3 regions of the Mesobacillus sp. MER 48 genome follow, and region 1 is predicted to be linked to each of the others. Evidence: riboswitches for the same ligand, from Rfam matches in the RefSeq annotation. Region 1 holds a riboswitch; each other region holds the start of a gene.

Region 1 (6,364 bases):
AAAGACAATAACAATATACAAACCCAAAAAAGAACATATGGCATTACCAGGTTTCGTATATGGCGGTTTGATTGGTTCGCTGGTGGATTGCCATGGCACTGGTTCAGCTGCCCTCTACCTGCATCGGAAAAATGGTAACGAACCAGGTAATGGGGCAGAGCCTCCAAGGTTTGTAACAGCATCGCTTCATGTCGATTTCCTGAAGCCAACACCTAATGGAATCGAATTGAAAGCAATAGGAACCGTCCGCGAGATTCATCCAAAGAAATATCGCGTAGAAACAGAAGTATATGCTGGAGAAACATTATGTGCTAAAGGGGAAGTAGTGGCTGTTGTCATGCCTGATACTTTTTTAGAAAAATAATGCGTGAAAAAGACCCTGTTCACCCTCAGGGTCTTAAATTTGATTATTTCACAGGTTCAAGCAAATTTGTCGGGAGAAAACCTTCTTCGCCTGAATCCTTCATTTTCACCTTTGTGCGTCGGAGGTCTCTTTCCACAATTTCCGCTTCACTTCCCTGCTTGATTTCCTTGACATCTTGATCTTTTACGATCTTGTCCACTCCTTCTACATCATTCAATTCAATCAATTTATAAAGTTCATCATAAGCTTCTGCTGAAAGTGCAAGATAGGCATCTTTTTGGACTGTGGCCGTATCTCCGGACTGCAGGGTGTTATCCTTTACTTCCTGTTCACCTTCCTTGTAGGTATCCTTCATGTTCTGGATGATTCCCGGTGTTTCTTCTTTTACTTTATCAACGACTTCTTTTGACTTTTCCTCGGTTGCTTTCGCGGCATTTTTTGTTTCTTCTTCTAATTGTTTTGCTCCCTGTTCAGCTTCATCATTGCTGCATCCAGAGATCAACATAACTGCTAATCCAGCAGGCAATATCCATTTTTTTAATGAAACGGTCATAAGTAAAATCCTCCTGATCCCACTATTCGTATATTGTAAGATACCACTCAGGTTAGCAATTAAAACATCCATGCTACATCGACAAATACTCAATATTGGATAATAATACCTTTATACATTATTTTCGAGGGGGGGATTTGCATGAAAGGGAAAAGAGGACTATCTCCACTTGCCACAGCCAAGAAATTCATAGATGACCGGTTTCCTGACTGTGACGCAGCGCTTCTGGCCGGGAGTGTAACCAGGGGGGAAGCAACCGAAACCTCCGATTTGGATATGGTGGTCTTTATAAAAGATATTCCCTCAGCATACAGAGAGTCATTGGTCGCATATGGGTGGCCAATTGAAGTATTTGTACATAATCTGCACACCTGCAGAGAGTTTTTTCAAAACGATATTAGCAGGGCGAGGCCCAGTTTGCCCAGAATGGTTGCTGAGGGAGTGGTCATCAGAAATAATGAATTACTGGCTGAAATAATCGATGAAGCGAAAAGTATCATTGAAGAAGGTCCTGCCGAATGGACGCTGAAAGAGATCGAGTTCAAGAGATATTTCATCACCGATACTCTGGATGATTTCATCGGGACAAATAATAAGGCAGAAGAACTCTTCATTGCCAATGGTTTGGCTGACCAACTTCAAGAATTTATTTTAAGGACCAACAAACGGTGGATCGGCAAGTCAAAATGGGTAGTGAGGGAATTAATAAGATTTGACCCTGAATTTACTGAAAGATTTATTGGATCGTTCGAAATATATTACAAAACCGGAAACAAGCAAATGATCATAAAATTGGCGGAGGAAATATTAGAAGAATACGGTGGCAGATTATTTGATGGTTTTTCAATTAGATGAAAAAGCAGCCATATTATTGACTGATTTAGATTGCTTATTCTCAGTCTTTTTGAATCTTGACAGGTTTGAAGGAGTAGTGTGAAAAGCTGTCAAAAACCCGTCGTTATTTTGACAGGTTGGATGGTGTAGAGAGAAAAGTTGTCAAAAATCCATCGTTATTTTGACAGGTTTGAAGGAGTAGTGTGAAAAGCTGTCAAAAACCCGTCGTTATTTTGACAGGTTTATAGTTGTAGAGCAAAAAGCTGTCAAAAATCCGTCGTAATTTTGACAGGTTTGAAGGAGTAGTGTGAAAAGCTGTCAAAAATCCATCGATTTTTTGACAGGTTAGATGGTGTAGAGCGAAAAGCTGTCAAAAATCCGTCGTTATTTTGACAGGTTTATAGGTATAGAGCGAAAAGTTGTCAAGAATCCATCGTTATTTTGACAGGTTTATAGGTATAGAGCAAAAAGCTGTCAAGAATCCATCGTTATTTTGACAGGTTATATGGTGTAGAGGGAAAAGCTGTCAAGAACCCGGCGCTATTTTGACAGGTTTATAGGTATAGAGCAAAAAGCTGTCAAAAATCCGTCGTAATTTTGACAGGTTGTGAGGTGTAGAGCGAAAAGCTGTCAAAAATCCATCGATATTTTGACAGGTTAGATGGTGTAGAGCGAAAAGTTGTCAAGAATCCATCGTTATTTTGACAGGTTTATAGGTATAGAGCGAAAAGTTGTCAAGAATCCATCGTTATTTTGACAGCTTATATGATGTAGAGAGAAAAGCTGTCAAGAACCCGTCGCTATTTTGACAGGTTATATGGTGTAGAGAGAAAAGCTGTCAAGAATCGGTCGTTATTTTGACAGGTTAGATGGTCGCGAGCGAAAAGCTGTCAAAACCACGTCGTTGTTTTAAAATAAGCTTTTCAAATGGAATTTAAGCTTTGTAAATTGTGAAGGCAGCTATGCAAAAACAGCTGATGATAATGATCTCAATCGTGAGAAGGTACCAAATCCCTTCAGAAGCGGCAGTTCCTGCCATCGGTGCCGTGAATCCCATGATTAAACCAATTAGATATCCAGTCAATATTGTTTTGAAGTTAAATAGATTTCCAAATAGAATACCTGATAAACCTCCAATAATCACGGAAAGCAACGCGGCCTCCAGGAAGTGTAAAGGATATAAGTTGATAAAAATCAGCCCCGTTCCCAGCGCTAATCCGGCGGCGGCCACCATCGTTATATTCCTGCCCAGGTGTAAATCGATATACATTCTACGATTGTACAAATAGATATATAGAATATAAGCTGATAAAAAATTTATTGGATAAAAAATCACAATCCACTCCGGCAAGATTCATCACCTCTACATTCACTTTATTCATGTACGGAGAGGAGGTGCTAACAATTAGAATGGTGCTAGTCGTTTGTTCTTAACCCGTTGTAATTTATAATAAATAAAATGAATAGTTTAAACTGAAAGGATGTTCTTTATGGATGAAATAGTTAAAAAGCTGCGATTTAAAGAAGGCAATACATTGGTATTGAATGCACCAGATGGATTCCGCTTAGGGGTGGAAGGTGAACAGCAGAGTGATAAAAATAATTTCTTACTTTTGTTCGTGAATAATAGTGACGAAGTCAGGGCGTGGCTGCCAAAGGCGCTGGAAGCTTTAAAGGAAGATGCAGTTTTCTGGATTGCATTCCCGAAGAAGAGTTCAAAGGTTAAAACAGACATCAACCGCGACTCTCTTTTTGCGATCGTAAGCGAACTATCTGATTATAGAGCTGTAAGCAATGTCTCCATAGACTCAAAGTGGTCAGCTCTCCGATTCAGGCAAGAGCACCTGGTGAAAACAAAAAAATGACGGTATAAATTTAGCTTTCCTTTTATAAAATGTATGATAAAATGAATAAGTCAAAATTACATATTCCGTCTATACGGAAGAGGTTCTAGCTACCCTCTCAAAAAAACTAAGGGAAAACAGTACTGCTGTCTTAGTGGTGCTGTTTTTTCGTTGTAAAGGAGAATTTTTTATGAAAAACGAGAAAGCTGTTGTCGTTTTCAGTGGCGGGCAGGATAGTACAACATGCCTGTTTTGGGCTTTAAAAGAATTTAAAGAGGTTGAATTAGTGACATTTGATTACAACCAGCGTCACAGGACAGAAATTGACTGTGCGAAGGACATTGCAAGTGAACTTGGAATCAAGCATCATATCCTCGATATGGGACTGCTGAACCAATTAGCGCCAAACGCATTGACCCGGAACGAAATTGAAGTGAAAGATGGAGAGGACGGGGAGTTGCCGTCCACGTTTGTTCCAGGTAGGAACTTATTGTTTTTATCATTTGCTGGTGTTCTTGCGAGTCAAATCAACGCAAAACACATCGTAACAGGTGTTTGTGAAACGGACTTCAGCGGCTACCCTGATTGCCGGGATGTTTTTATAAAATCAATGAATGTTACCCTTAATCTTTCAATGGATGATAACTTTGTCATCCATACACCTTTAATGTGGCTGAATAAGGCGGAAACATGGAAGCTGGCCGATGATCTTGGCGCAATGGAATTTGTCAGGACAAAGACATTGACTTGCTATAACGGGATCATCGCCGATGGATGCGGGGTATGCCCTGCCTGCAGGCTGCGGAAGAAAGGACTGGATGAGTTCCTGGAAGGAGCTGAGTCATGATGTATGATTTCCGAATTGTCGACCAGCTTCAAAAAATAGATGAAGATATAAAAAGAGGACAGTTAAAATATCACTCAAAACGTGTCCTTGTCAGCAAGGAATTTACCTTTGATGCCGCCCATCATCTTCATGAATATGATGGGAAATGCAAAAATCTGCACGGACATACGTATAGAGTCATCTTCGGTCTGAGTGGTTTTGTTGATGCCCGCGGTCTAATGATTGATTTTGGTGACATAAAGGATATTTGGAAGACAGAAATAGAACTATACCTTGACCACAGATATTTGAATGAAACCTTGCCGCCGATGAATACGACGGCTGAAAATATGGTTGTCTGGATTTATGAACAAATGGCAAATGCTCTGGCAAACAGAAAGCACTTGTATGACGGAGCTAGGGTTGAATTCGTCAGACTCTATGAAACTCCTACAAGCTATGCAGAAGCAAGACGGGAGTGGATGAAGATTGAGTAAGATTCCCGTTATGGAGATTTTTGGGCCGACCATCCAGGGTGAGGGAATGGTAGTAGGCCAAAAAACAATGTTTGTACGTACCGCAGGGTGTGACTATTCATGTGCCTGGTGTGATTCAGCATTTACTTGGGATGGGTCCGGAAATGATTTAATCAGGCAAATGGATGCAATAGAAATTTGGAATGAGCTCACAACACTAGGTGGAGATGGGTTCTCATATGTTACGATTTCAGGAGGTAATCCAGCGTTACTGAAAAACTTGTCGAGTCTTGTTAATTTGCTAAAGGAAAAAAATATTAATATATGCCTGGAAACCCAGGGCAGCAAATGGCAGGATTGGTTCCTGGATATTCAAGCGCTGACCCTGTCGCCAAAACCGCCTAGTTCAGGGATGAAAACTGATTTTTATGTCCTGGATAAAATTGTAGATCGTTTGGCTGAAAAAGGCGCATTACAAAATGTAAGCCTGAAGATCGTAATTTTTGATGACATTGATTATGATTACGCTAAAATGGTGCATACACGATATCCTGCACTATCTTTTTATCTGCAGGTAGGGAATGATGATATTGTTACCGAAAACCGCCAGGAGCTTGCGGTTTCATTGGTCGATAAGTATGAATGGCTGATTGACAAAGTGATGAATGATAATGAAATGAAGAATGTAAGAGTTCTGCCGCAGCTTCATGTGTATATTTGGGGAAATAAAAGAGGGGTTTAAATAAACAGGAGGTAAGATTATGAGAATCTTTTTATACTTGATTTCAATTATAACTGCCAACGTGATTACAGCGGCACTTGCACCACTTCAGTTTGGTATGTTCATTGTGCCGATGGGTACATTATTGATAGGAGCCACATTCATTTTCCGTGACCTTGTCCAAAATAAGTATGGCCGAGCGAAAACATACATGTTCATTGGCTTGGCTCTTGTATTATCAGCAATTGTTTCTTCGATTCTTGGTGACACTCTTTGGATTGTATTCGCTTCGGCTTTGAGCTTTGCTGTTGCTGAGACGACCGATACTGAAATTTATACGAGGCTAAAACTGCCAATGAGCTGGAGAATCTTCTATAGCGGATTGGTTGGCGGACTGTTGGACTCAATCATATTCGTCGTGCTAGGATTGAGTCCTTTAGGAGCAAACTTCCTGCCATGGGAAGCCGTCCCTGCTGCGATTTTAGGCCAGGTCATCGTAAAAACCATCATTCAGGGAATCGGTGCCATGCTGCTTAATCCAATCAATCATATTTTCAACAATAAAGCAATGTCTAACTAGAGAAAAGGTGCCCAATCTATTGATCGGGCACCTTTTTTATGAAAAGAATCTGCTGGGAGGATTACATATTCAATTTTTTAATAACGATTTTTTCAATCATTTTCCACGGAAGAAGATTTTTTAAAAACAAGGTATTCTTGATGCCTTTACCAATTGGATATCTCAA
Region 2 (6,364 bases), 950 kb from region 1:
TGTTCATGGCCCATGACATCCTTTGAAGTGATCATCCCAATCACTTTCATATTGTGGTCGACGACAGGAAAACGGCTGTGCAGCGTTTCGTCCTTATGGCGATACCAATCTGATACAGTGTCATTCGCCTTAAGGAAAACCGTTTCGGCTACCGGAGTAAGGATATCCTCGACAAGGATGATTTCTTTTTTGATCAGTTGATCATAAATCGCACGGTTGATCATCGTCGCGACTGTAAATGTATCATAACTGCTTGAGATGATCGGCAGCTGCAATTCATCGGCCAGCTTTTTGACATGGTCCTCGGCATCGAAACCGCCAGTAACCAATACGGCTGCTCCGGCTCTTAGCGCATGCTCGTGCGCTTTATCGCGGTTCCCGACGATCAGCAGGTTGCCCGCGCCCGTATAGCGCATCATCGCCTCCAGTTTCATCGCCCCGATGACAAATTTATTCAATGTTTTATGAAGCCCTCCGCGTCCCCCAAGGACCTGTCCATCAACGATGTTGACGACTTCTGCGAACGTAAGCTTCTCGATATTTTCTTTCTTTTTCCGCTCAATCCTGATGGTGCCGACACGTTCAATCGTGCTGACATACCCTTTATTTTCCGATTCCTTTATGGCTCTGTATGCAGTTCCTTCGCTTACGTTAAGTGCCTTGGCGATTTGGCGCACCGATATTTTTTCACCTATTGGCAATTCATCTATATATTGAAGTATTTGTTCATGCTTAGTTGCCAAGACTTTCACCCTTTATCATAATTTTCCGTTCAATGTAGCTCTATCCATTTACATTATAAGGTTTTAAAGGGTTTGATTCAATTGTATTAGGGTCAAGGCCATAATTTAGAAGAATGATACTCTTAAAAAGAAAAACTGGCGATTTAAATCAGCCAGTGTAGACGCGCGATTTTCTTTTCTGGTTGCTTCCCATTTTTCCGCTTCCTGTGCCGGCCTTCTTTTTCGCCGTGTATAAGAAAGCCGCCAGATTCCCGGCAAAAACCAGCAGAGCGAGAAACAGCCAGGAGCCTGCAAACAGGGCTTCCTTTCCTCCCGCCTGGAGATTAATCTCCGGCAATGCGATGTAAAGCATGACGCCGCATAACAGCAGGTACAATAAGTAACGGTTCTTCTTCATTCTTGCCCTCCTATAGGTTGTCTTAATTCATATCTATGCTTAACAGGCAGAAAAAAGCATGGTAAATAAAAAAGCCGCACAAATTTTGTGCAGCCATGGGTATTACAATTCGATCGCTTCTCCCGCTTCAAGGACACGACCTTGATTGTTTTTCAGCATTTTTACGAAGGCATGGGGATCCTGCTTGATTGGCGGGAACGTATTGAAATGGATTGGCACAACTTGCTTTGCGCCTAGAAATTCAGCAGCCAGTGCCGCATCTTCTGGTCCCATCGTAAAATTGTCGCCAATCGGCAGGAATGCCAGGTCAATTGGATGCCTTTCGCCAATCAGCTTCATGTCAGAAAACAGACCAGTGTCGCCCGCATGGAACACTGTTTTTCCTTCTGCCATGAACAGGATGCCAGCAGGCATGCCTCCATAAATCACTTCATTGTTTTCCGTGACCATACCTGTTCCATGGAAGGCCTGGGTCATCTTGACTTTGCCAAAATCAAATTCATACGCGCCGCCAATCGACATCCCATGTGTGTTCAGGCCTTTCCAGCTTAAATATGTAGCGACTTCGAAATTGGCGATTACCAGAGCATCATGTTTCTTCGCCAATTCAAGGGTATCCCCGAGGTGGTCTCCATGCGCATGGGTGAGGATAATCACATCTGGCTTCACATCCTCCACCTTCAGATCGGTCAGGTCATTTCCAGTAATGAATGGATCAATCAGGATGGTTTTCCCATTCGATTCAATTTTAACAACAGAATGGCCGTGATAAGATACTTTCATATTATCGCTCCTTTCATTGGGCTATTTTCACAAAAATCACGTTAGAAACCTTGCAAAAATCAGCCATATAAATAAACTATTTCAACACCCTTTGACAATCTCCTGCTTCCATTTTCTTTTTACCCAACAACTCTTATCATTAAAAGTTTTACTTTTGACCAGGTAATTGCTACTCTCATAGTGTGATGTACATATAGAGGAGGAATATCTATGACTGAAAGATTGGCTGCGTTATCAGGATGGATGAAGGACAATGATGTGGATGTCACATTTATTACATCCCCTGATAATGTATTTTATTTGAGCGGATTTTTAAGCGATCCACACGAAAGATTACTGGCTGTTGCCGTGTTCCAGGATGCTGAGCCTTTCATGATCTGCCCGGCTATGGATAAGGAAAATGCCAAGAATGCCGGATGGGAGCTTGAAATCCTTGGCTACAGCGACACAGATGATTCAATGGAACTTGCCTTCAATGCGATGAAGAAGCGTATTTCTTCCATCAAGAAGATTGCAATTGAGAAGGAACAGCTGAATGTCGAGCGTTATGAGAAGCTGACTGGACTTGTAGGCAATGGTGAATTCGTTTCAGCAGAGGAAAAACTGCGCCTGATGCGGATGGTGAAAACTGAAGAAGAATTGCAAAAGCTCGGAAAAGCTTGTGAACTGGCTGATTTTGCGATTGAGACAGGAGTCAGCGAGATCAAGGAAGGCAAAACCGAGCTGGATGTCCTTGCTGCAATTGAGTATGAATTGAAGAAAAAAGGCGTTACAGAAATGTCATTTTCAACAATGGTACTCACAGGAAAGAATGCTGCAGCTCCGCATGGCACTCCAGGGCTGACAAAGATCAAGAAAGGCGACCTCGTCTTATTCGACCTTGGCGTTGTGATGGATGGCTACTGCTCAGATATCACAAGGACCGTTGCCTATGGCGAGATTAATAAACAGCAGGAAGAAATCTACAACACCGTGTTGAAAGCACAGCTGAAAGCTTTGGATACAGCTCGTGCCGGCATAGCCTGCTCAGAGGTTGACCTTGCTGCACGCAAAGTGATTGAAGAAGCGGGATACGGCGACTACTTCCCGCACCGCCTAGGCCACGGACTCGGAGTCAGCGTCCACGAGTATCCATCATTGACTAGCACGAATCCATTACTAATGGAAAAAGGAATGGTGTTCACTGCAGAGCCGGGAATCTATGTGCCAGGCGTCGCGGGCGTAAGAATTGAAGATGATGTGGTCATCACCGAGGATGGAATTGAAATTTTAACGAAATACCCTAAAGAATTGGTATTTGTATCGTAAAATAAGCCCAAAAACCGCCTGCTGTCATGTGATCCAGGCGGTTTGTTTTTGATTTTCATTGAGGAAGCTTCTTTTTTAGCGAGTTTCAATTTTTTATAGCGGAAATTTCCTTTTTTATATAGCGAAAAAATTTTTTATAGCGACTTTCCTGTTTATATAGCGAAAATTTCTTTTTTATAGCGACTTTCTTTTTTATATAGCGACTTTTGAATTTTTGTAGCGAGTTGGAAAAAATCCGTGTTTTTTTCCAGTTAAAAAAGAGCAGCATCTGCAGCTGCTCTTTTTCCTAATTAGCGATTATCGACTTTTTCCGGGTACATATCGTGGTTCATCATCCGGTAGTTAGCCATTTCCTCGTATTTTGTTCCTGGCTTTCCGTAGTTTGTGTACGGATCGATCGAGATTCCGCCTCTTGGCGTGAATTTTCCCCAGACTTCGATATATCTTGGATCCATCAGCTTGATTAAGTCATTCATGATGATGTTCATGCAATCCTCGTGGAAATCACCGTGGTTCCTGAAGCTGAACAGATACAATTTCAAGGACTTGCTTTCTACCATCAGCTTATCCGGGATGTAACTGATATAAATCGAAGCAAAATCCGGCTGTCCTGTGATCGGGCACAGGCTCGTAAATTCCGGTGTATTGAATTTTACAAAATAATCCCTGTATGGATGCTTGTTTTCGAAGGTTTCCAATATTTCAGGGCTGTATTCGAATAAGTATTTGGTCCCCTGGTTTCCAAGTAACGTCAAATCTTTCATTTCCTCATCTTTTCTTCCTGCCATTATAAAGCCTCCACTAATGTCCGCAAACGCTAAACGAGGCCGAAAACCCTGCTAATAAAAAAACCACATCCTCATGGATATGGTTGAAATTATTCAAATCCATAGTTTTTTATAGAGGGTGTCCGCTATGAACCTCTCCCGCGATGCAGGATTTGTATTCAATTTATATTGCCACTATAAAGAAATGTCCTGTTAAAGTCAAAAGAAAATTTTACAAAGACAAAAGGAGTTATGACAATCCCGTGTATTTCCAGTTTTTATTTTTACATATGTTCATTAGGTTATTTACATTTGTTCAACCACCTGATATATTATTCATGTAAGTAACACATAATAACTTTGTGCTATATATTTTTGCTCATTATGAAAGCGTTTCATTACATTTTTTTTGGAAAGGGAATGAATTATATGATTAAAGATTTAGCGGGTATGATTGATCACACATTGCTTAAAGCAAATGCAACTGAAGCAGAGATTGTAAAGCTGGCTGAGGAAGCAAAAGAATATAAATTCGCTTCTGTCTGTGTTAACCCAACATGGGTAAAGACTGCTGCTGAAATTCTTAAGGATGCTGAAGGTGTAAAAGTTTGTACAGTAATCGGCTTCCCTCTTGGAGCTGCAACTTCTGAAACAAAGTCATTCGAAACAAAAAATGCAATTGAAAATGGCGCGACTGAGGTTGACATGGTCATCAACATTGGTGCTTTGAAGGACAAGCAGTATGACCTTGTTGAAAAAGATATCAAAGCTGTTGTTGACGCAGCAAAAGGCAAAGCATTGACTAAGGTGATCATCGAAACTTGCCTTCTTACTGATGAGGAAAAAGAAATGGCTTGCAAGCTTTCTGTTAGTGCAGGAGCTGATTTCGTCAAGACATCTACAGGATTCTCAACAGGAGGAGCAACTGTGGAGGACATCGCTTTGATGAGAAAAACAGTGGGCCCTGATATCGGCGTTAAGGCATCAGGTGGCGTTAGAAGCCTTGAGGATGCACAAAGCATGATCGAAGCTGGTGCAACAAGAATTGGTGCAAGCTCTGGCGTAGCAATTGTCAACGGATTGTCTTCTGACTCTTCATACTAAGCAACAAAAATACCATTTGGGAATGGGGAATGGACGATGGATAAAAAGACGCTTGTTGAAAAAGCTATAGAAGCAAGAAGCACAGCATACGTTCCATATTCTAAGTTTCAGGTTGGCGCAGCAATCATTACGAGCAATGACAATGTCTATCTTGGCTGCAATATTGAAAATGCCTCTTACGGACTGACAAACTGTGCCGAAAGAACTGCCATTTTTAAGGCTGTATCCGAGGGTGATACAGAAATCAAGGCGATTGCAGTAGTCGCTGATACTGAAGGTCCTGTTTCTCCTTGCGGTGCCTGCCGCCAGGTTATTGCAGAATTTGCGACTGAGGATACTAAAATCTATCTTTCGAACCTGAACGGTGATGTGAAGGAAACGACAATTGATGAGATCCTGCCGGGATATTTTACATCCAAGGATATGGACAAAGTCGATCAGTCGAAGAAAATGGTTTAATAGCTGCAAGTTAACATAAGGAGCAATTCCTTTCATCCTCGAAAATAGGGTTTTGGAATTGCTCTTTCTTATTTAATCTATCGCTGCTCGATAAAGGAGGAAAGAGCCGTCCATTCATCAGGACGGCATACATCATGGGAGACGCAGGTTTATTATTATCAGGCGCAGCACTTTTCCTGAACAGCTTGATGCTTCTGGGAAAAGCGAATGCGAAAAGTGTAGCAGTATTCAATTTATTTATCGGAGCCATGCAGGTCATCGTTCCATTCTATTTAATCATCGCATCTGACCAAAGCAATTGGACTATATACAGCCTTGCCAGCATCTTTCTGTTTGGCTTTACTTATTTATATGTTGGCATGACCTTATTGAAGGACCTTGATGGCAGCGGACTGGGCTGGTACTCTCTTTGGGTGGCTGTCATAGCCCTTATTTACGCATTCGTTGCATATATCCATTTTGGAGACATCGTCAATACGCTTACTTGGCTGATGTGGGCCTATCTCTGGTTCCTGTTCTTCCTGTCGATGGGAATAAACAAAAAAATCGATGCGTACGTCGGCAAGGTAGCAATGGTTCAGTCATGGCTGACTTTGACTTTCCCGGCATTGCTGTCCATGACCGGCCTATGGAAGACTGATCAGGTAGCGCAAGCATGGATCTATTTCTCGATTGCAGCTTTTGTCTATTTTGCCTATATTACATTCAAGCTGAAAAAAGCAACAGCAAGATCTGAGAGATTCGCTTAGCCAAGATGGGTTTATCTGACCCCCAAAAAAGCAAAAACCGTCCTGCCGATTTGG
Region 3 (6,364 bases), on a different contig from region 1:
AATGCCGCAGGTGCTGTTATAGATGAGGTCGACTCATGGTATGCAGGTGATAATACGGCAAAAGCGACAATGGAACGGATTGATCCAGCTGTTGCCGGACTTGATTCGACAAACTGGGCGACAGCCAATGCAAGTTATGCCGATGGCCTTGGGACTCCAAAGGCCCTGAATTCAACGGCCACTGATGGCAGCGGTTCGGGTGGTGATGCCGGCGGAAATACAACTCCTCCTGAAACGCCAAGTGTTTGTGATGACAGGACGCAGCGCCTGAATAATGTTTCTGAGGCAGAAGGCGCGATGAATGTCTATTTTAATAAATGTGCCTTTCCGCAATATGCTTCTGCGGGGAACGAAGCGAACTATAATGTAAACTTTGAAGATATCTTAATCAAAAGATTAAATTCTGCAACAACGAGCATTGACTTTGCCACCTATGAAATCAACCTGCCGCGAGTGGTTGATACATTGATCCAGAAGGCGGCACAGGGTGTGGATGTGCGAGTGATTGCGGATTCCAAGGAAGCAGCAGACCCGCATTACGCAGAACGATTTGAAACAATGCGGCTCTATCTTGAAAAAATGAAGCGCGGGCAGGATGCGGTCATTGGAACTGAGGATGATATTGTCATTTTTTCAGACTCACCTATGTTTGCCGTTGAAGACAGTGCCAAAAGAACGGAAAAGGGATTGCCTGCCGGCGTTACAGATATTGAGCAAGTAACTGTGACAGTTGGAAACAGTGATACTACTGGTCGGCTTTTTGTTGAAGCAGAGGAAAAATCGGCAGGAAGCTACTATGGGCCAGGAAACCAGATGCATAACAAATTCGCAATAGTGGATGATCGCTGGGTATTCACAGGAACCTGGAATTTTACCGTGACAGGCCTTTATGGTACTGATGAAAACATGCAGCAGGGCATCCTTGACGGCAACCAAAACCAGATTGTTGAAATTAACTGGCCACAGCTTGCCGGCATCTATGAAACAGAATTCAATGAGATGTGGGGAAGCAATGCATTGAATCCAGATCCAGTTGCTTCAAACTTCAGCACGCGCAAAACAGATAACACCACACATGTTTTAGATATCAATGGTAAGAAGGTTGAAATCTATTTTTCAGCTGGGGATAACGCTGTTGGCAAAATGGCTGATGTGATTCGGAATGAAGCTGACTTTAATACATACTTCTCGATTTTTGCATGGAGCGACCAGGCGTTAGCGGATGAATTGAAGAATAAGTGGGAGGGTTCCTATAATGATATGGAAGGAACCTTGACTGGATTTGATGTGAAAGGTTTGTTCGATTCGGATTTCTGGAACCAGTGGTGGTCCGCGAGTGTGGATATGACAGGGAGGACTGCTTCGCAAACCAGTGTGAACAATCCTAACACACGCTGGAACAATCCCGCACCAGTCTATGCGGATGCAGAAATACGCAAACTTCACAGTAAAACCATGCTGATTGACGCCGATACAAACAGTGACCCTACTGTCATCGTCGGATCGACGAACTGGAGCAACAATGGAAACAATGTTAATGACGAAAACATGCTGATCATTCACGATGCAGCAGTTACGAACCAATTTCTTCAGGAATTCAATGCCCGTTACGTCCAGGCTGGCGGAGTATTGCAGTAGTTTGAGTACAGCATGAGCAAGGAAGAGTTACATCATACAAGAAGGCAAAACGAGTGAAATCGTTTTGCCTTCTTTTTATTTCACTGCCTGTGGAGCAGGGGTGATGGACATTTGCTTTTCCTGACTTTTCTGCTGAACCGTTTATTTAAAATTATACCAACTTCTCAAGATTCACTCGTTTATGGATCGCAAGCATCACTGGGATGCCGACAGCCATTACGATGAATTCACCTGCGGCTGTTGTCAGCCATGTGAACCAGAACGGCAGCTGGAATGCTAGATTCAATTCAAGCGCAATCAGGAACATCGTGAAGGTGAACACCAGAGTATTCACAAACATCCGGCCGATGATATTCTTGATATATTTTGCAGTGAAAATCGTAATCCATAAAGAAATCACTGACTGGCCAACCCCAAAAACAAGGTCATAAGCGATCATCGGGGAAAAGAGCAGGTTTGTTAAAAACACACCTAATACAATTCCGAAGAAAAATTTTTTGTTAAAAACAATCAGGTGGTTGAACATTTCCGATACGCGGAACTGTACATTGGTAAAGCCGAATGGCTGGATAACTGCGGAAACGGCAATATACAATGCAGCAAGAATCCCGTTTCGGACAATCATTCTCGTATTCATTTTCATCTCTCCTAGTTTTTTTACGTGGGATGGTTACGAACCACGATATTTAAAAGCCAAATTTATATTATATAGGATGAAAGACCTTCTCACAATGGCATTTTTCTAGAATAGCAGTTTGGGACTTGGACTCTGATTAAGATAGGGTTTATCTCAGCTTAAAGTATCTTTGATTTAAAATAATACCTGCGATTGGTATAATTTAATGCAACTGGGAAGGTAAAATGACCTGTAAAAATTGAAGTACCTGGAAAGGGGATATAAAAATGTTTAAAAGAGATATAAAAAAGCATTGGACCGTTCAATATGAAGAGAGGGTCATGCCGCATGTGCAGGCAGGAATGGTACTGAACCCGCAAGACTGGAGGGAACTGGACCCGTTCATTCTAATGGCGGAGGACTGGTTCAAGCGCGGAACCTTTTCCGACCATCCACATCGCGGCTTCCAAACGATTACGTTTGTCATTGACGGCAGACTGGAACATATCGATAATCATGGAGGCCACAGCATCCTGGAGGCAGGGGATATCCAGTACATGAACGCCGGCAGCGGAGCGAGGCATGCCGAGGAGGCGGTGGAAAACGACATTGCCCATACGCTGCAATTATGGCTGAATTTGCCTGGAGAGCTGAAAGGCACAACCACTTCTTATCAGAATGTATATAACGAAGAGGCGCCTGTTGTCCCATTCGATGGCGGCACACTGAAGGTCTACTCAGGAGAAACCGCGGGTGTAAAGGGACCGTTGGAACCATTGGTGCCATTTGCTTTATCTGAAATTCGCCTGTCAGAAGGTGCTGAATTCACATATGAGCTTCCAGAGACACATAATGCGTTCCTTTATGTACTTTCAGGTGAACTTGAAGCTGGTGAAAGCAAGACCAACCTAAAGAAATCTTCAGCAGCAACTTTAACTTACAATGATGTTGGCAAAGGCTTAAGCGCCCTATCTTTGAAAGCGAATAAGCGCTCAAGAGTTTTGGTTTACTCTGGCCAGCCAATCAAAGAGGAAGTCGTTGCATACGGTCCATTCGTCATGAATTCAATGGAAGAAATCCGCCAGGCATACCGGGATTACCAGGAAGGGAAATTTGGCGGGGAAGCGAAGTAGCTGTGGTGCAAACTTTAAAAATTTTTATTTATTTTTTCGTGTCGAATAAGTATGATAAAAGTAGAATTAAAATCCGATAAAGGCAAATCCAGGGAAACCTGGGGACGCAAAACTACAGGGGCTAAAGTCATGACCATGCCAGCCAGTTGCCGAAGGTTCACATAGTCGATTTATGTGTGCTGCTCTTCGGACAGCACTTTTTTGATTTTAATTCCAATATATTAGTGGGGGAAATTGGAATGAAAAAGTTTTTCGCATCAACAATTTTGATCGGGTTGCTTGCTTTTGGTACGGGAGTATCCGCAGAGGAAGTTATTGAAACTGCAGATCCCGGAACGACACCAGACGAGTTTTTATTTACGTTTGATCAATTATTTGAAGAATTGAAGCTTTTAATTACCTTTGATGATGAAAAGGAAGCCGAGCTGCTTTTAGAGTTTGCGAACGAGAGGCTGGCTGAGGCGGCAGCTATGTCAGAGGAGGAAAAGACAGAATTCGTACAAGAGGCGTTAAAAGATTATTTAGAAACGCTTGAGGAAGCGCAAGAGAAGGTCACGGAGGTCATTGTTGAAGACGGGACCGATTCCGATGGAGAAGACCGGCTGACAGAAGAGTTGGAAAATGCAGCTGATCTTGAGGAAGGGCTTACCGAAGAACTCGAAGATGAATTGAAGGAAGAAGTTGAAGAAGCAACAGAACAAGCAAAGATCGTTGCTAACGTGGTAAAGGATCTTGATCAGGATAGGGTAGCCCAGCTGCGTGAGCAGGAGTTGGGTTATGGACAAATCGCACAAATCTTCTGGCTTGCAGAGGCAGCTGGCAAGACAGTGGAAGAGATTGCCGTTTTATATACAGAGGAAAAGGTTGGTTTTGGAAAGGCAGCCAAGCAGCTGGGTGTCCATCCTTCACAGTTGAAAGGACTGGCAGCAGGTAAAAAAGAATCTTCAGTCGATGAAGAGACTGATGCAGATGATAGTGGTGAAATTTCAGAAGATGAAGGCTCCTTAGAAGCAGAACAGCCTGAAGAAGAAATGGAAACTGAGGAAGGAAATGTGGAGACTGAATCGGCTGACCAGCAAGTTAATATTGCAGCCGCTACAGTTGCCGGCACGGTATCGAAAACGACTGCTTCAAAAGTAGAAGAAAAGAAAGTAAATGCAGAAAAGAAGGCGGAAGAAGCCGCTGTGAAGGCTGCTGAGAAGAAAGCTGAAGCTAAAAAGAAAGCGGAAGAACAAAAGCGCGAAGCAGAAAAGAAGGCTGAAGAAAAGCAAAAAGAAGAATCAGCAAAAGCTGAAGAGAAGCGTAAGGAAGAAATGAAAAAAGCTGAAGAGAAGCGTAAAGAAGAAGCGAAAAAAGCTGAAGAGAAGCGTAAAGAGGCAGTAAAAGAAACAAAGAAGAATAAAGAAAAGCAAGAAGATGACGAAGTGGAAGACGACGAGCAGGAAGATGATGACAGCCACGGTAATCCAAACAATGAAAAAGAGAAGAAAAACGGAAAGTAAGTTTACAGGTACTATTCGATAGAGGAAACCGATCCGCTTAGAATATTTGACTGTATTCAAGTTTTTATGTACGATGATAGTATCAAAATGAATAGTTCTCCTAAAGGGGAGTAGCTTTTACAACAGAGTCGTCATTCCGGAGGTCACTCCCGGCTTTGTTGGCAACAATCGTTGTTAGCAAGACCTTTGCCAAATATGGTGAAGGTCTTTTATTGTTTTCTTACCTTCACCAGGGCAGGTGAAGGTTTTTTTATTATATTTTCGGTTGCGCTAAAGCCGTTCCGTAGTATATAGCCCGAAAAAGCTCCCATAGGAAGATTTGAGTCACATAAAAAGGGAATATGTGCCCGGAAAAGTGCGAACGTGAGGATTTAGGTCACATAAAAAGGAAATATGTGCCCGAAAAAGCGCCGGTAGGAAGATTTGGGTCACATAAAAAGGGAATATGTTCCCGGAAAAGCGCCCACAGGAAGATTTGGGTCACATAAAAAGGGTATATGTGCCCGAAAAAGTGCCCACAGGAAGATTTGGGTCACATAAAAAGGGAATATGTGCCCAAAAAAGCGCCGGCAGGAAGATTTGGGTCACATAAAAAGGGAATATGTTCCCGGAAAAGTGCCCACAGGAAGATTTGGGTCACATAAAGAGAGAATATGTGTCTGAAAAAGTGCCCAGGAAGAATTAGGGGAAAAATATTTGATAATGGCACCTTTTTAGAAACGACACAGAAGCATTTGCGAACTGTTAACATAAATTGAAATATCGGAGTGTAACGCTATTGAAGTGAACATCTTATACAGATGAATGGTAATAAAAGTGAATTGACCATAATAGGGTCCACGCACGATGAATCTAAAAAAGTTAACGTTATGGAGGAACAGCATGTTATTAAGAAAGTATATGTCACTGCTAGGAGTAGGCTCCGCCCAGATCGACCTTATTTTAAAGAAGGATGTTCTGACCCCAGGAGATTCTGTGCATGGGAAGTTTTTGATCAAGGGCGGGACGGTTGCACAGGAACTGCAGCAAATTGAATGTATTCTTGTCATGGTTGATTTAAAGACAGAACAGGAAGAGACACTGGATAAGGTCTTAATCGATGTAGAGACAAGGATTCAGCCTGACGGGGATGATGTGGTTCCATTTACTTTCCAGCTTCCGACTGATGTTCCCCCCTCCAACAAGCATATTTCTTATCACTTTAAAACAAAGCTTGTATTCAAGCAGGGAATAGAAAGCTGGGATGAAGACATGATTAAGGTCGTGAAAAAATGAACTGAGACGCGGAGATTAAGTGGGATTAAGTATATTAAGTATATTAAGAAAGGGGCAGGGAGCATGAACCAATACGAACATCTGGCAAAAAGTGTTGTTTATTCAGTACGGGGATCAAAAATGGTTTTGGTTCATAAAGACCCAAGACTTAAGCTGATTGGAGAGGGCAGAAGTGCTTTCGCGTTCCTGATTAAAGGCAC

What was found. A riboswitch is a leader RNA that binds a small molecule or an ion and turns the genes downstream of it on or off. The one in region 1 is predicted to bind preQ1.
Region 2: it holds a riboswitch for preQ1, as region 1 does, so the genes downstream of both, queF (preQ(1) synthase) here and queC (7-cyano-7-deazaguanine synthase QueC) in region 1, are expected to answer to the same signal.
Region 3: it holds a riboswitch for preQ1, as region 1 does, so the genes downstream of both, M3593_RS15905 (QueT transporter family protein) here and queC (7-cyano-7-deazaguanine synthase QueC) in region 1, are expected to answer to the same signal.

The regions. Positions count from the first base shown of each region.
Region 1 is NZ_JAMAUR010000001.1:229,732-236,095, reverse strand. Features, by position in the region: gene M3593_RS01160 (PaaI family thioesterase) at 1-364, shown strand, start outside; gene M3593_RS01155 (hypothetical protein) at 408-917, opposite strand; gene M3593_RS01150 (nucleotidyltransferase domain-containing protein) at 1,059-1,772, shown strand; gene M3593_RS01145 (hypothetical protein) at 2,686-2,985, opposite strand; gene M3593_RS01140 (hypothetical protein) at 3,242-3,616, shown strand; PreQ1 riboswitch class I at 3,690-3,732, shown strand; gene queC (7-cyano-7-deazaguanine synthase QueC) at 3,786-4,442, shown strand; gene queD (6-carboxytetrahydropterin synthase QueD) at 4,442-4,918, shown strand; gene queE (7-carboxy-7-deazaguanine synthase QueE) at 4,911-5,639, shown strand; gene M3593_RS01120 (VUT family protein) at 5,659-6,198, shown strand; gene M3593_RS01115 (SDR family oxidoreductase) at 6,260-6,364, opposite strand, start outside.
Region 2 is NZ_JAMAUR010000001.1:1,182,457-1,188,820, forward strand. Features, by position in the region: gene M3593_RS06010 (CBS domain-containing protein) at 1-743, opposite strand, end outside; gene M3593_RS06015 (hypothetical protein) at 892-1,140, opposite strand; gene M3593_RS06020 (metal-dependent hydrolase) at 1,243-1,923, opposite strand; gene M3593_RS06025 (M24 family metallopeptidase) at 2,134-3,231, shown strand; gene queF (preQ(1) synthase) at 3,522-4,019, opposite strand; PreQ1 riboswitch class I at 4,115-4,161, opposite strand; gene deoC (deoxyribose-phosphate aldolase) at 4,428-5,102, shown strand; gene M3593_RS06040 (cytidine deaminase) at 5,139-5,561, shown strand; gene M3593_RS06045 (AmiS/UreI family transporter) at 5,696-6,310, shown strand.
Region 3 is NZ_JAMAUR010000004.1:225,665-232,028, forward strand. Features, by position in the region: gene M3593_RS15900 (phospholipase D-like domain-containing protein) at 1-1,638, shown strand, start outside; gene M3593_RS15905 (QueT transporter family protein) at 1,790-2,275, opposite strand; PreQ1 riboswitch class I at 2,281-2,325, opposite strand; gene M3593_RS15910 (pirin family protein) at 2,542-3,387, shown strand; cyclic di-GMP riboswitch class I at 3,459-3,541, shown strand; gene M3593_RS15915 (DUF5667 domain-containing protein) at 3,627-4,889, shown strand; gene M3593_RS15920 (sporulation protein) at 5,772-6,164, shown strand; gene M3593_RS15925 (protein kinase family protein) at 6,228-6,364, shown strand, end outside.